Microbulbifer sp. GL-2: one gene and its partners. The protein of the gene in region 1 interacts with the protein of each later gene in a pairwise test. Links are inferred from orthologs where the notes say so. Each region holds a gene or a part of one and is shown in the gene's direction. Other genes may lie near its edges. The genes, in order: aceE, groL and nth.

Region 1 (5,150 bases):
AGGAGGAGCTGGTGCGTGGAGCGGATAAGATACTTACCCGCAGCCCGGTCACCAACATGGTGCCCAAAGGGCAGGTTTTACAGCGTCAAGCCTACCCAGGTACCGCTACAGGTATTTATGCCCAGCTGTTAGCGGCAGTGAGCCTGCTCAGTTTGGCGATCTTCTTGTGTCGCGGGCGCCAAGCGCGCGACACCGTGATGCGTAAATTGCGTCGCCGTCTGCGCCTGGTGCTACCGGACTTGCGCCGCTCCCACAATAGCACTGAAGCCCAGCTTGGGGGTGTTCACCTGTGATTCGCCCACTGCTTTTCCTGCTCTGTCTAACGGTGGGGTTGTGGCAACTGGGCTCTGTCGGCTGGATATTGACGAAGGCACAATTAGCCCAGTTGTTAATCGCTAGCGCCTGGGAAGAGCAGCTGCAGGGTGGGGCTCCGCAAAAGCCCTGGCCCTGGGCGGATACCTGGCCGGTAGCCAAACTGAAGCTTGAGGGGCAGCCGCCACTGACTGTCCTCGCCGGCAGCAGTGGACAGGCTCTCGCTTTTGGTCCTGGCTTACTGGCAGGCTCCGGGAGTCCGGGCGAAAGCCGCACCACCATTATTGCGGGGCATCGGGATACCCACTTTGCGGGATTAGAGAATGTCAGGCGAGGTACCTCCATTTACCTGCAGGATAGGCGCGGTCGCTGGCATACTTACCGGGTTGCGGAGATGCGTATTGTGGATAGTACGCGCGAGCGCCTGCCGGTCTTTGCCGAGCGCGGATTAATGCTGGTGACCTGTTACCCTTTCAATTCCCTGACAGCTGGGGGGAGCTTGCGTTACTTGGTCTACGCTGAATATCAATCCGGCGGGGAGCTGGTTCAATTGTGACTGGCACCTTTATTTAGGACTCGATTTTGTAGCTCGTTTTCTGAAATTTTCCATTGAATATTCCGGTAAAATAGTGATTAGACGAATAATCGTTTTGCCTTTTTGTTTTATTTGTTACTAACTGTCCTATCTGGAATTTTTTTTGTAGTAATACTACAATCCCCTCCGCTAACAACCGGGATTAGGGTTTTGTCCGCCACATTGTGCGGGCCCCGGAACAGATAATCACAGTCAAACTAGGCCCCGCGGCAACAGATAGCGCCGCTTTTCCTCTCCGCCAGAATCGAGTGAAGAATCACACACTTTGCATTTACGCCAACAAAGTTGGTGAATTGGCGGAACCAAGAAAAAAAGGAAGCTTTTTTTTGCCCGCGCTGTAGTTTGCCCGCGTACCGATTTTTGAGAAATAGACCGACTCGACGTCGCCTAATTCGCCGAGGAGCACTTGATGCACGAAGATACCGATAACCTCGAAACGCAGGAGTGGCTTGATGCGCTGCAGGCGGTTATCCGCTACAGCGGCAAAGAACGCGCAGCCTTCCTTCTAAAGCAACTATCTGATCGCGCTACTGATGTAGGCGTACAGTTGCCCGCGGCTATCACTACGCCTTACCGCAATACCATTCCGCCCAACGCGGAAAAGCGTATGCCCGGCGACCTGTTTATGGAGCGGCGTATTCGCTCACTGATTCGCTGGAACGCCCTGGCGATGGTGGTGCGTGCCAACCAGAACAATGACGGCCTTGGCGGCCATATCTCGAGCTTCTCCTCTGCGGCAACCCTCTACGATGTGGGCTTTAACTATTTCTTCCGCGGCAATGAGGGTGAGGAGCGCGGGGACCTTATTTTCTTCCAGGGCCACAGTGCACCGGGCATCTACGCGCGCTCCTACCTGGAAGGACGTTTTGACGAAGGGCAGCTGGATAACTTCCGCCGTGAAGTGAATGGCAACGGTCTGTCCTCCTACCCGCACCCCTGGTTGATGCCGGAGTATTGGCAGTTCCCTACAGTATCTATGGGATTGGGGCCCATCCAGGCGATTTATCAAGCGCACATTATGCGCTACCTGTCCGCTCGTGGCCTGTCCCCGCGCGGTGACCGCAAAGTGTGGGCTTTCCTTGGCGACGGTGAGTGCGACGAGCCTGAAACCCTGGGGGCCATCTCCCTGGCCGGCCGCGAACAGCTGGAAAACCTGGTGTTCGTAGTGAACTGTAACCTGCAGCGCCTGGACGGCCCGGTACGTGGCAATGGCAAGATCGTGCAGGAGCTGGAAGGTGTTTTCCGCGGTGCCGGCTGGAACGTGGTTAAAGTACTGTGGGGGCGCCTGTGGGACCCGTTGCTGGAGAAAGATGATAAAGGTCTGCTGCAGAAAGTCATGGACGAAGTAGTCGATGGTGAGATGCAGAATTTTAAGGCCAATGGTGGCGCCTATACCCGCGAGCACTTCTTCGGCAAATATCCAGAGCTGTTGGAGCTGGTCAAGGATATGTCCGACGATGAGATTATGAAGCTCAACCGCGGCGGACACGACCCCTACAAGGTTTACGCAGCTTATGCTTCGGCTATGGCACACAAGGGCCAGCCCACTGTAATCCTGGCGCAGACTGTAAAAGGTTATGGCCTGGGCTCCGCTGGTGAAGCGGCGATGGACACCCATTCGGTGAAGAAACTGGATCTGGACTCCCTTAAGCGTTTCCGAGATCGCTTCGCGATTCCGCTCACCGATAAAGAGCTGGAAGAAGTCCCTTACTACCGCCCATCTCCGGATAGCCCGGAAATGAAATATATGACGGAGCGACGCAAGTCCCTGGGTGGCCCGGTCCCCCGCCGCCCGGTCGAGTGCCCGAAACTGCAAGTCCCTGGTCTCGATGCCTTCAGCGCATTGACCAAGGGCTCCGGCGAGCGTGAAATCTCTACCACTATGGCATTTGTGCGCGCCATCGCCGCGTTGGTGAAAGACAAGAATATCGGTAAGAACATCGCGCCAATCGTTCCGGATGAGGCGCGCACCTTCGGTATGGAAGGCCTGTTCCGCCAGCTGGGTATCTACTCCTCCCAGGGGCAGCGTTACACCCCGGTGGATCATGGCCAGATCATGTATTACAAGGAAGACAAGAAGGGACAGGTGCTGGAAGAGGGCATCAATGAAGCCGGTGCTATGTCCGCCTGGATGGCGTTGGCCACTGCCTACAGCAACCACGGCGTGCCGATGGTGCCTTTCTATATCTACTACTCCATGTTCGGCTTCCAGCGCGTGGGCGACCTGGCCTGGGCCGCTGGCGATATGCAGGCGCGTGGCTTCCTGATTGGTGCCACCGCCGGCCGTACCACGCTGAACGGCGAAGGTTTGCAGCACCAGGATGGCCACAGTCACGTGCTGTCGTCCACTATTCCCAACTGTCGCAGCTACGACCCTGCTTACGGCTACGAGCTGGCAGTGGTTATGCAGCGCGGGCTGAAAGAGATGTACGAAGAGCAGAAGAACCTCTTCTACTACATCACTATTGAGAACGAGAATTACCTGCAACCAGAAATGCCCCAGGGCGTTGAAGAAGGCATTATTCGCGGTATCTACAAGCTGCAGTCCAACGTCAAAAAAGGCGCTAAGGGCAAAGCGGCGAAGAAGCATGTACAGCTGATCGGCGGCGGTACCATTTTACGCGAAGTACTGGCAGCAGCGGATATCCTCGCCGACCAGTTTGACGTGGCTTCCGATGTTTGGAGCCTCACTTCTGCCGTGGAAGCGGCCCGCGAAGGTCAGGATGTAGCGCGTTGGAATATGCTGCACCCGGAAGCAGAGCCACGCAAACCCTGGATCACCGAACAGTTCGCAGGCAATACTTCTCCGGTTATCGCTTCTACTGACTATATCCGTTCCTATGTGGAGCCGCTGCGCGAGTTTATCGACGGTGAGCTGACCACCCTGGGGACCGATGGCTTCGGCCGCAGTGACAGCCGCGAGCAGCTGCGCCGTTTCTTCGAAGTGGACCGCAACTATGTAGTGATCGCCGCTCTGAATGGCTTGGCCAAGCAGGGTGTTATTGATGCGAAAGAGGTTGCGGAAGCGATCGTGAAGCTCAATATCGACGCCGATAAAGTTAACCCACGCATCAGCTAAGAGAAGGCAGAACTCCTATGGCAAAACAAGTCATTAAAGTGCCTGACCTCGGTGGTGCCGATCAGGTTGATGTTATTGAAATCACTGTTGCTGTCGGTGATACCGTCGCGCAAGAGGATTCACTGATTGTCGTGGAAGGTGATAAGGCTTCCATGGATGTGCCGGCTCCTGTGGCTGGCAAGATCCTCAGCATCAGCGTGAAAGAGGGCGATAAGGTCTCTGAAGGCGATGTGATTGGGGAGATCGAAACCGATGTGGCGGAAGCGCCGGCTGGGGAGACCGCTGAGGCTCCTGCTCAGGAAGAAGCTGCACTGGCGCCTGAGCCCATCCCTGAAGCCCCTGCTGCTGCAACGAGTGCCGAGCCCAAAGAGGAAGCTATTCAAATTCCCGATTTGGGGGGGGGCGATGCGGTTGATGTGATTGAGATCAGCGTGCAGCCCGGCGACGCTGTCGAAGAGGGCGATTCACTGATCGTGGTAGAGGGCGACAAAGCATCAATGGATGTGCCGTCTCCCAGCGCCGGTACTGTGGTTTCTATCGCTGTAAAAGAAGGCGATAAAGTTTCCACTGGCGATGCTCTCGGGGTGTTGAAAGTGGTTGCTGATGGTGGCGCCGCAGCTCCAGTGGCTCAGACCGAAGCGCCGGCACCTGCCGCTGCAGCACAGAGTGCCCCGCAACAGGTAGCCGCGCCGGTTGAGCCTCCTGCGGTTCCGCAAAAAGATCACCAGCTGGAACGCGATCTCACTGCAGCTGCCCAAGTCTACGCCGGCCCCGCTGTGCGCAAGCTGGCGCGCGAGCTGGGAGTCACCCTGAACAAGATCAAGCCTACAGGCCCGCGCAACCGGGTTTCCAAGGATGATCTGCACAACTACATTCGCGACCAGGTCAAAAAGGCCGAGAGCGGTGCTGTGGGTGTCGGTGGTGGTATCGGTATCGCCAAGATGCCGGATATCGACTTCAGCCAGTTTGGTGCGGTGAATGTGGAGCCAATGAGCAAGATCCACAAGATCACCGCTGCCAATATGTCCCGCAACTGGATCAATGTGCCCCACGTAACCCAGTTCGATGATGCTGATATCACCGAACTGGAAACCTTCCGCAAGTCCATGAAGGCCGAAGCTGAGAAGCGCGGAGTGAAACTCACTCCGGTGCCTTTCCTGCTGA
Region 2 (4,889 bases), 470 kb from region 1 along the record:
TAGCCGATCAGGCTTCCCCAGCCACAACCGATATCCAGTAACCGCATTCCCGGTTCAAGCTGAAGCTTGCGGCATATCAGGTCCAGTTTTGCTTCCTGGGCCTCATCGAGGGTCTCTGCATCCTTCCAATAGCCACAGCTGTACGTCAGGCGGCTGTCGAGCATGGCTGCATAGAACTCATTACCCAGATCGTAATGGTGTTCACCCACCTCAAAGGCGCGGCGCCGGCTTTGCAGGTTAAGGAGGTAGCTGCGCAGGTAAGGCCAAATATTGCGCCAATTACTGATATGACGGCTTAGATCCGCATCCAGAAGCCGGTAAATAAACTGGTCCAGTGCTTGTACATCCCAGTCCCCGCGCATATAGGTCTCTCCCAACCCAATACTGTGGCGGGCGACTATCTCATCGAGTGCTTCCTCCCTATGGAGCTGGATATCCCAGGGCCTGTCACCGTTTATCCGGATGTCGGCTTCGGCCAAAATTTCATCAACAAAGTGGCGATTGCGGCCAATGGCCGGCACCTCTATGGCGTCCTGCTGCTCGCTTGCCATTCAAGCCTCCCTCTCTCCTGGTTATCGTGGGGTTGATTGTGGCGCCCTTGAATAATTTGCCTCCCCACTCCATTTAATACAGCATGTTGAAAATGTCCCAAGCCCTAGATCAACCAGGGGCTTCTACATCAGGAATTCTCTCTATGCGTCCCTTGCTGCTTCTATTTATAGTCCTACCTGTGCTTGAAATGTGGGTACTGATCACCGTTGGGAGAGAAATCGGCGCCTTGCCCACCATCGGCCTGGTATTTCTGACCGCCATCATTGGTGTAACCCTGCTGCGTCGCCAGGGGCTTTCTACCTTGGCGCGCGCCCAGGAGAAGATGCGCACCGGTGATATCCCTGCCCAGGAGATGGTAGAGGGTATCTTTCTCGCCGTTGGTGGCGCACTACTGTTGACTCCTGGATTCATTACCGACTTCCTGGGGTTTGCCTGCCTGATACCTGGCTTGCGTCAACTGCTACTGGGGAGAATTTTACGCCATGTCACTATTGTGCAGCCGGGTGGTCCACACCAGCCCCATTCCTCCAAACGTGGCTCCGATACCATCGAGGGTGAGTACTCACGGGATAAACAGAACTCTGTGGATCACAAGCGCCCCAAAGACTGATTTGGTTAAATAGTGCACATTTTTGAGTTTCATTCGGCACTTTTATAGTTTTTTCACCAAGGAGTGTTGAAATCCATTCTTGCGCCCATAGATAGGGTTCAACTGAGATTTAAGCCCCGCCTCTGGGAAACAGGGAGGGGTGAGGTTACTGGCCCTTTGGGCCGGTACCGCCAATGTTGGAAAACCTTAAAAAGACTCAATGGAGAACTTATCCATGAATATTCGTCCTTTACACGACCGCGTCGTAGTACGCCGTAAGGAAGAAGAAGCGATGTCAGCTGGCGGTATCGTGCTGCCAGGCGCTGCCAAAGAAAAGCCAAACCAGGGTGAAGTGGTAGCCGTGGGTGAGGGCAAGCAGCTGGACAATGGCGATGTTCGCGCACTGTCTGTCAAAGTAGGTGACACTGTTGTATTCGGTCGCTACGCCGACAGCAATACCCTCAAGGTGGATGGCGAAGAGCTGATCATCATGAGCGAAGGTGACATCTACGGCGTGTTGGAAGGCTAAGGCCAGCCTTTAACTTTACTCGCAAAAAGAATTTGAGGAACAAGAATCATGGCAGCTAAAGACGTAATTTTCGGTGACGACGCTCGTCAGAAAATGCTGAAAGGCGTAAACATCCTGGCAGACGCCGTAAAAACTACCCTGGGCCCTAAAGGCCGTAACGTAGTCCTGGACAAGTCCTTCGGCGCTCCTACCGTAACCAAAGACGGTGTTTCCGTAGCCAAAGAAATCGAACTGCAAGACAAGTTCGAGAACATGGGTGCGCAAATGGTGAAAGAAGTTGCTTCCAAAGCTTCTGACACTGCGGGTGATGGCACCACTACCGCTACCGTACTGGCTCAGGCAATCGTAACCGAAGGTCTGAAATCTGTAGCCGCAGGCTTCAACCCGATGGACCTGAAGCGTGGTATCGACAAAGCGGTAGCCGCAGCGGTTGAGCACATTGCTGGCCTGGCCACTCCTTGTGCCGACACCAAGTCTATTGCCCAGGTAGGTACTATCTCCGCGAACAGCGATGAGAGCGTTGGTACCATCATTGCCGAAGCTATGGAGAAGGTTGGCAAAGAAGGCGTAATCACCGTTGAAGAAGGTTCCGGTCTCGAGAATGAGCTGGACGTAGTTGAAGGCATGCAGTTCGATCGCGGCTACCTGTCTCCTTACTTCATCACCAACCAGGAAAACATGACTGCCGAGCTGGACAGCCCGTTCATCCTTCTGGTAGACAAAAAGATCTCCAACATCCGCGACCTGCTGCCCCTGCTGGAGCAAGTAGCCAAGGCTTCCAAGCCTTTGCTGATCATCGCTGAAGACGTAGAAGGCGAAGCGCTGGCAACTCTGGTTGTCAACAGCATGCGCGGTATTGTTAAAGTAGCGGCTGTTAAAGCGCCTGGTTTCGGCGACCGTCGCAAAGCCATGCTGCAGGACATCGCTATCCTGACTGGCGGCACTGTAATTTCTGAAGAAGTTGGTCTGGAGCTGGAAGGTACCACTCTGGAGCACCTGGGTACTGCCAAGCGCATCACCCTGTCCAAGGAAAACACTGTGATCGTTGACGGCGCTGGTGATGTTAAAGACATCGAAGCTCGCGTTGGCCAGATCCGTGCACAGATCGAAGAGTCCTCTTCCGACTACGACAAAGAGAAGCTGCAAGAGCGCGTAGCCAAGCTGGCTGGCGGTGTTGCGGTAATCAAAGTAGGCGCCGCTACCGAAGTGGAAATGAAAGAGAAGAAAGCCCGCGTTGAAGACGCTCTGCACGCTACCCGCGCTGCAGTAGAGGAAGGCGTTGTTCCTGGCGGTGGTACTGCTCTGGTTCGCGCTATCCAGGCTATCTCTGTAGCTGGTGACAACGAAGATCAGAACCACGGTATCGCAGCTGCTCTGCGTGCTATGGAAATGCCTTTGCGCCAAATCGTAGCCAACGCTGGTGACGAAGCCTCAGTAGTTGTTGACAAGATCAAGCAAGGCGAAGGTAACTTCGGCTACAACGCTGCTACTGGCGAATACGGCGATATGCTGGAAATGGGTATTCTTGACCCAGCTAAGGTAACCCGCTCTGCAATGCAGGCGGCAGCTTCTATCGCTGGTCTGATGATCACCACCGAAGCCATGGTTGCAGAAATTCCGGAAGATAAGCCGGCTGCTCCTGACATGGGCGGTATGGGTGGTATGGGCGGTATGGGCGGCATGATGTAAGCCGGCCTTAAAGCCTTTCAAAAAAGCCCCGCATTAGCGGGGCTTTTTTTTTGTCTTGGAAAGGCTGAGATAGAGTTGGGAAGTTTCAAAGTTGCTGACTTTTTATGTGGAAGTGAACTGTGTCCCGATGGAGTTGATGGAATAAGTTCAGACTAAGAGCTGTAAAGATGTCAAATGGACTCTAGTTTAAATTCCAGTGTATTAGTCTGCCGTATAAGAAATTCAGTTGTCTCCTTAGGTAAGCCGTTTAGATCTGCGGAAATCAGTTGCGATGAATCTAACAAGTGGGAAACAAATACAGCAGCAGAAAGGTATATGCCATTATGATTGGGGTGACTCCCATCATGAGTGTACAGGTCGATATCAGAATCTTTGGTGGATATGACTGATTCCCAGGCAATGCCAACCGGAATAATTTTTGAGGAGGTTAATTTGGCCATATTCTGGTAGCCCTCCAATAGACGGGCTTGCATTTCGCTGCGGGTATCATCGGGAATATTGTGAATATCTCCATGCTTACGGCCCCAGGTGAGGAAAAGCAGAGGTTTGGCACTGGCCTTCCGGATTTCCTTAACAAGCTTATCGGCGTAGGGATAAATCTCTTTACGTCTCTGCTCTTCAGCGAAAGAGGGGAGCTGGCTTTGCTCCTGTAACACTATGTAATCCCATCGTTTTTCACGAATAGCTTCTAAAGTTACTTTGGATTGAGAGTGTTTCTTTAGGGTCCAACCTCCAGGGGTAATGGATCGGTAGTTAATTAGTGTTCCATTATTACGGGCGATCAACTGGATTATTGGGGGAAGTGGTTGAGTGTAGCTGTTGCCGATAAAAAGAACAGAAAGATATTTGTTAGCATTCTGGTTGCTCTGCTTTTTTTGTGCTGCTAAAAAAACAACTCCCATTATTCCTAATAGAACAAAAAGTAATACCTGAATCTTCTGATGACCTTGTAACTTTATCATTGGGGCAGCCTTGCCATTAAAAGATTTTCAAGGTAAATCAACCCAGAATTTATTTCTGTGAGCCTCGTTTCAAAGTTTCGTGTTTTTCTGCTTATAGCTCAATGGTTCTTTATGGAAGGCCAGCTTCGGATGTGGCTTTATCTTATTTCTGATAATGCAATTGAAGGGGCTTTGACATACAAGGAATACAACCCGGCTATATCCGGAGTTAGATTACATCGAAGTAATCTTCGATCCAGCCTGACGTTAAGCTGTTCTCTTAGACTTATCTGTCAATAAATGAGAGGAAGGAGTGGGAATGTTACTGTCAAAAGGTAACCTTGTACTGGCTGTTTGTATCGCAGTACTTGGCTGTAAGGATTCGGATAGCACTAGTGGAGTTCAGGTGCCTGAGCTTGAAAGCCCACAAGTAGACATGAGTCATACATCGGCTGGTTTCTTTGCATATTATACTCGTGTGAGTTCACCGGATATTCCGGAAAAGATCACAGGTCCCTATGCCGATATCATTGTAAATCTCGAAGGGAAAGGTAGACTAATTTTATCCCGTGATAATAGCTACCGGCCA
Region 3 (4,743 bases), 570 kb from region 1 along the record:
GACGCACTCCACGCCGCCTGAAGATGTTCGAGCTGGAGAGCCAGGCGCACTTGTCCGCCGAACCCGGGGACCTCTATAGCACACTGGAAATAACCAGCGCTGACAGGCCCGGCCTTCTTGCGCGCATTGCACGTATTTTTATCGCCCACGACCTGCGCCTGCACAACGCCAAGATTTCTACTCTCGGCGAGCGGGTAGAGGACATCTTCCACATCACCGATGCCGAAGGGCGCCCCCTGTGCGGCAAAGAAGCTAACCGAGCTTTGGAAGAGGCAATCTGCCAGGAGCTGGACGAACACACAGCACCGCAATAACAACCATTCAGAGAGCGGACAAGACTGCCATGAACCCCAACCTGGAAAAGTTGCAGCCCTACCCATTCAGCAAACTGCACGCCCTCAAAGCGGGCCTGGAAGCAGCGGACAAACCGCATATTGCCCTCTCTATTGGCGAACCGAAACATACCCCACCAGAGTTTGTGCGCAGCGAATTGATTCGACATCTCGATAAGCTTGCATCCTATCCGCTGACCAAAGGCCTGGAGCCTCTACGTAAGTCAATCGCAGACTGGTTGTGCAAGCGTTTCCACCTAGACCGGGTTTGTGCGGACACCCAGGTACTCCCAGTAAACGGCACACGTGAGGCACTCTTCGCCTTCGCCCAAGCAATGGTGTCGCCGGGCAGCAAGGTCCTGATGCCCAACCCCTTTTACCAAATCTACGAGGGGGCGGCACTGCTTGCCGGAGCACAGCCACACTTTATCAACTGTGTCTCTGCCAACGGCTTTAAGCCTGACTTCGCCTCTATTCCCGAGTCAGTGTGGCATCAGTGCGAACTGCTATATATCTGTTCGCCGGGTAATCCTACCGGAGCACTACTGGAAACAGCTGAACTACAGTGGCTGATACAGTTGGCTGATCGCTACGATTTCACCATCGCTTCGGATGAGTGCTATTCGGAACTCTACTTCGATGAAGCATCACCGCCCAGTGGGCTACTGCAAGCCTGTAAGGAAATAGGCCGCAACGATTATCGCCGCTGCGTGGTGTTCCACAGTCTGTCGAAACGATCCAATCTCCCCGGTCTGCGCTCTGGGTTTGTTGCCGGTGACGCTCAACTGCTGGAAAAGTTTCTGCTCTACCGCACATACCACGGCTGTGCCATGCCACTACCAAACCAATACGCATCCATCGCCGCCTGGCAGGACGAGGAGCACGTACAGCAAAATCGCTCACTCTACCGGCAGAAATTTGATGCAGTACTCGATATCCTTGACGGCTGCGTCGAAGTAAGCGCCCCCCAGGCAAGCTTTTACCTGTGGCCGCGTGTCGGTGATGGGGAGCACTTTGCCCGCGAACTGTTTCGCCAACAGAACATCACTGTCCTGCCTGGTTCATTCCTTGCCCGTGAGAGCGAGGGCCTTAACCCGGGGGACGAATATGTGCGCATGGCTCTAGTTGCGACCCTTGATGAATGCGTGGAGGCAGCTCGGCGACTCAAGACATTTTGCAGCTAGGGCATTGCACCCAAACACAAGAATTACACTCCAGGAGCCCCCAGGCACAACAAAGAATGGCAGTAAAAAACTTACTCAAGCAGGAACGCGTGGATTTTATCCAACAGCGTCTTGAAGAACTTTACCCAGAAACCCCCATCCCCCTCGACCACAATGACTCTTATACGTTGCTGGTGGCCGTATTGCTATCCGCACAATGCACTGATGAGCGCGTCAACCAGGTCACCCCGGCACTCTGGCTACTGGCTGACAATCCCGTAGATATGGCACAGGTGCCAGTGGAAAAAATCCAGGAAGTCATCCGCCCATGCGGGCTGTCCCCACAAAAATCCAAAGCCATCAGTAAACTGTCACAGATTCTGGTCAACGAGTACCACAGCGCTGTGCCTGAAAATATGGCTGCACTTGAAACCCTACCAGGAGTCGGCCATAAGACCGCTAGCGTGGTAATGTCACAAGCATTTGGCCACCCTGCCTTTCCAGTGGATACTCATATTCATCGCCTCGCCCAGCGCTGGGGTCTCACCAGCGGGAAAAATGTCACCCAAACAGAAAAGGATCTAAAACGACTGTTTCCCAGGGAAAAGTGGAATAAATTACATTTGCAGATTATTTTCTACGGCCGGGAATACTGCTCTGCACGGGGCTGCGATGGCACCGTATGTGAAATCTGCACCACTTGTTACCCCAACCGCAAAAACCCCAAGAAAACCCAAAAGGCGTAACTGTGATTACTCTGTACGGAATTAAAAACTGCGACACTGTAAAGAAGGCCCGCAAATGGCTGGAAAAGAACGGGATCGATTACCAATTTCACGATTTCCGCGAAGACGGCATGGGCAATGTGCCCCTGAAAACCTGGCTGGATAAATTTGGGTGGCAGGAAGTACTGAACCGCCGCTCTACCAGCTGGCGTGCACTTACGGACGAACAGAAAAACGGCATGGATAATGACGCAGCCTTTGCACTCGCCAGTGAGACCCCCACTCTGATCAGACGCCCGGTAACCACCAGTGGCGATACCACCCACTTCGGTTTTAAAGAGGCCGAGTTCACCCAACTTGCCGGCTGATCCAATTAGGAGAAATACTATGAGCGATATGTATAGCATTGGTTTTGGCGTTGGTACTTGTAACAACAAGGGTGACTGGCTGGAAGTTTACTATCCAAAACCGCTGCTGAAACCCGATGCAGATGTGGCTGCAGCAGTCAAAGAAACCCTGAATATCGGCGAAGGCAATTTCAGCCTGTCGCTGGACCCTGCCCAACTGCACCCCCTGGAAAAGAAGCTACGGCAGCTGGGCGCTACCGAGCAGGCGGACATCCTGCAGCAATTCACTATTACCCAACGACCACTTGCTGCAGTGGTACTCTCGACCGACGAAGCACCTCAATCTCTCCCCGAAGCCTACTTGAAGCTGCACTTGCTCTCCCACCGCTTAGTGAGGCCCCACGAAACCAAGCTTGACGGCATCTTTGGCAAACTGGCCAATGTGGCCTGGACTAACCAGGGGGCGATCGACTTGGAAGAGCTACCCCAGCGCCAACTGGAAGCCCGGCTGAAAGGAGAACACCTGGAAGTATCCTGTGTCGACAAGTTTCCCAAGATGACAAATTACGTGATCCCCACCGGAGTCCGTATTGCCCATACTGCCCGCGTACGTCTTGGTGCCTACCTTGGCGAAGGCACCACCATAATGCACGAGGGCTTCGTGAACTTTAACGCTGGCACAGAGGGGCCTGGCATGATTGAGGGCCGCATTTCAGCAGGTGTGTTTGTCGGCGCAGGTTCTGACCTGGGTGGCAGCAGCTCCACCATGGGCACCCTGTCAGGGGGTGGCAATATTATCATTTCCGTCGGTGCCAATTGCCTACTTGGCGCCAACGCAGGTATCGGTATCCCTCTCGGGGACCGCTGCACTGTAGAAGCGGGCCTCTACATCACCGCCGGTACCAAGGTGGCCCTACTGGACGACAGCGGCAAACTTGTTGAATATATTAAGGCGCGCGAACTGGCTGGAAAATCTGATCTGCTGTTCCGCAGGAATTCCACTAATGGTGCGGTGGAATGCCTGACTAACAAGAGTGCAATTGAGCTCAACGAAGCGCTACACAGCAATTAATTTTGAGCACTGCGGGGCCAAGCCCCGCGCAACCAAGTTTCTGCCGCCGTTATAACTCTCTGTCCGGCCTTACTCATCCAAAAATAAGGAATGCTTCGTGACCCCCACCCTGCAACTCGCCTTCGACCTTATTCGGCGTCGCTCCGTAACCCCTGAAGACGCAGGCTGTATGGAAATGATGATCCAGCGCTTGGAGAAAATTGGCTTTGAGGTAACTAAGCTGCGACGTGGGGATACCGATAATTTCTGGGCAGTGCGCAACGGGCAAAATAACGGCCCGCTACTTGCCTTCGCGGGCCACACTGATGTGGTGCCCAGCGGCCCAGAGGAGAATTGGAGCAGTCCCCCGTTCGAACCGGAAATTCGCGATGGTTTTCTTTATGGGCGCGGCGCGGCCGACATGAAGGGTTCGCTTGCTGCAATGGTAGTGGCCTGTGAAGAATTTATCGATCAACAGCCGAACCACAGCGGGCGCATCGCCTTTTTGATTACCAGCGACGAGGAAGGCCCAGCTACCAACGGCACCGTCAAGGTTGTTGAGTGGCTCCAAGAGCAGGGAGAGAAAATTGACTGCTGTATTGTGGGCGAGCCCTCCAGCAGCGAGCGCGTAGGAGATATCATCAAGAATGGGCGACGCGGCTCCCTGGGGTTGGAATTGAAGGTGTCCGGTGTGCAGGGGCATGTTGCCTACCCCCACATGGCGGAAAACCCAATTCACACCCTGGCCCCCGCGCTGGCCGAATTAGCCGCAGAAAAGTGGGATCAGGGCAATCAATTTTTCCCCGCCACCAGTTTCCAGGTTTCCAATATCAATGGGGGCACCGGAGCAACCAATGTGATTCCCGGTGAAGTGGAATTACTCTGTAATTGGCGTTTTTCTACGGAGTCCACCGCCGAAGAACTGGAAGCCCGTGCCTGCGCAATTCTGGATAAGCACAACCTAAAGTATGAAGCTAATTTCAATTTGTCTGGGCACCCTTTCCTCACTGCCGAGGGCCCACTAGTACATGCTGTGGAACAAGCTATCCAAAAAATTACCGGGAAGGAAACTGAATTATCGACAGCCGGGGGTACTTCCGACGGCCGTTTTATTGCACCGACCGG

Evidence for each region.
Region 2: the proteins of aceE (region 1) and groL interact in binary tests that used the Escherichia coli proteins (3 or more experiments, as listed by UniProt). The link is inferred for Microbulbifer sp. GL-2 from one-to-one orthologs.
Region 3: the proteins of aceE (region 1) and nth interact in binary tests that used the Escherichia coli proteins (3 or more experiments, as listed by UniProt). The link is inferred for Microbulbifer sp. GL-2 from one-to-one orthologs.

What each region holds. Positions count from the first base shown.
Region 1 is NZ_AP019807.1:677,875-683,024, reverse strand. Bases 1,008-4,186 are described here. They hold aceE (pyruvate dehydrogenase (acetyl-transferring), homodimeric type), read left to right. Parts: upstream 1,008-1,316; coding sequence 1,317-3,986; downstream 3,987-4,186. Other genes in these bases: aceF (dihydrolipoyllysine-residue acetyltransferase), read left to right, coding at 4,004-4,186. Also shown: GL2_RS03055 (marine proteobacterial sortase target protein), read left to right, coding at 1-293; GL2_RS03050 (class GN sortase), read left to right, coding at 290-868; more of aceF, read left to right, coding at 4,187-5,150. UniProt on the Escherichia coli protein: Component of the pyruvate dehydrogenase (PDH) complex, that catalyzes the overall conversion of pyruvate to acetyl-CoA and CO(2).
Region 2 is NZ_AP019807.1:203,802-208,690, reverse strand. Bases 1,121-4,038 are described here. They hold groL (chaperonin GroEL), read left to right. Parts: upstream 1,121-1,718; coding sequence 1,719-3,359; downstream 3,360-4,038. Other genes in these bases: GL2_RS00875 (DUF4886 domain-containing protein), read right to left, coding at 3,530-4,038; GL2_RS00885 (co-chaperone GroES), read left to right, coding at 1,377-1,670; GL2_RS00890 (FxsA family protein), read left to right, coding at 1,121-1,162. In the rest of the region: cfa (cyclopropane fatty acyl phospholipid synthase), read right to left, coding at 1-551; more of GL2_RS00890, read left to right, coding at 695-1,120; more of GL2_RS00875, read right to left, coding at 4,039-4,261; GL2_RS00870 (hypothetical protein), read left to right, coding at 4,620-4,889.
Region 3 is NZ_AP019807.1:109,893-114,635, forward strand. What follows is about bases 635-3,406. They hold nth (endonuclease III), read left to right. Parts: upstream 635-1,572; coding sequence 1,573-2,241; downstream 2,242-3,406. Other genes in these bases: dapC (succinyldiaminopimelate transaminase), read left to right, coding at 635-1,516; GL2_RS00510 (ArsC family reductase), read left to right, coding at 2,244-2,588; dapD (2,3,4,5-tetrahydropyridine-2,6-dicarboxylate N-succinyltransferase), read left to right, coding at 2,608-3,406. In the rest of the region: GL2_RS00495 ([protein-PII] uridylyltransferase), read left to right, coding at 1-314; more of dapC, read left to right, coding at 344-634; more of dapD, read left to right, coding at 3,407-3,639; dapE (succinyl-diaminopimelate desuccinylase), read left to right, coding at 3,737-4,743. UniProt on the Escherichia coli protein: DNA repair enzyme that has both DNA N-glycosylase activity and AP-lyase activity. The DNA N-glycosylase activity releases various damaged pyrimidines from DNA by cleaving the N-glycosidic bond, leaving an AP (apurinic/apyrimidinic) site.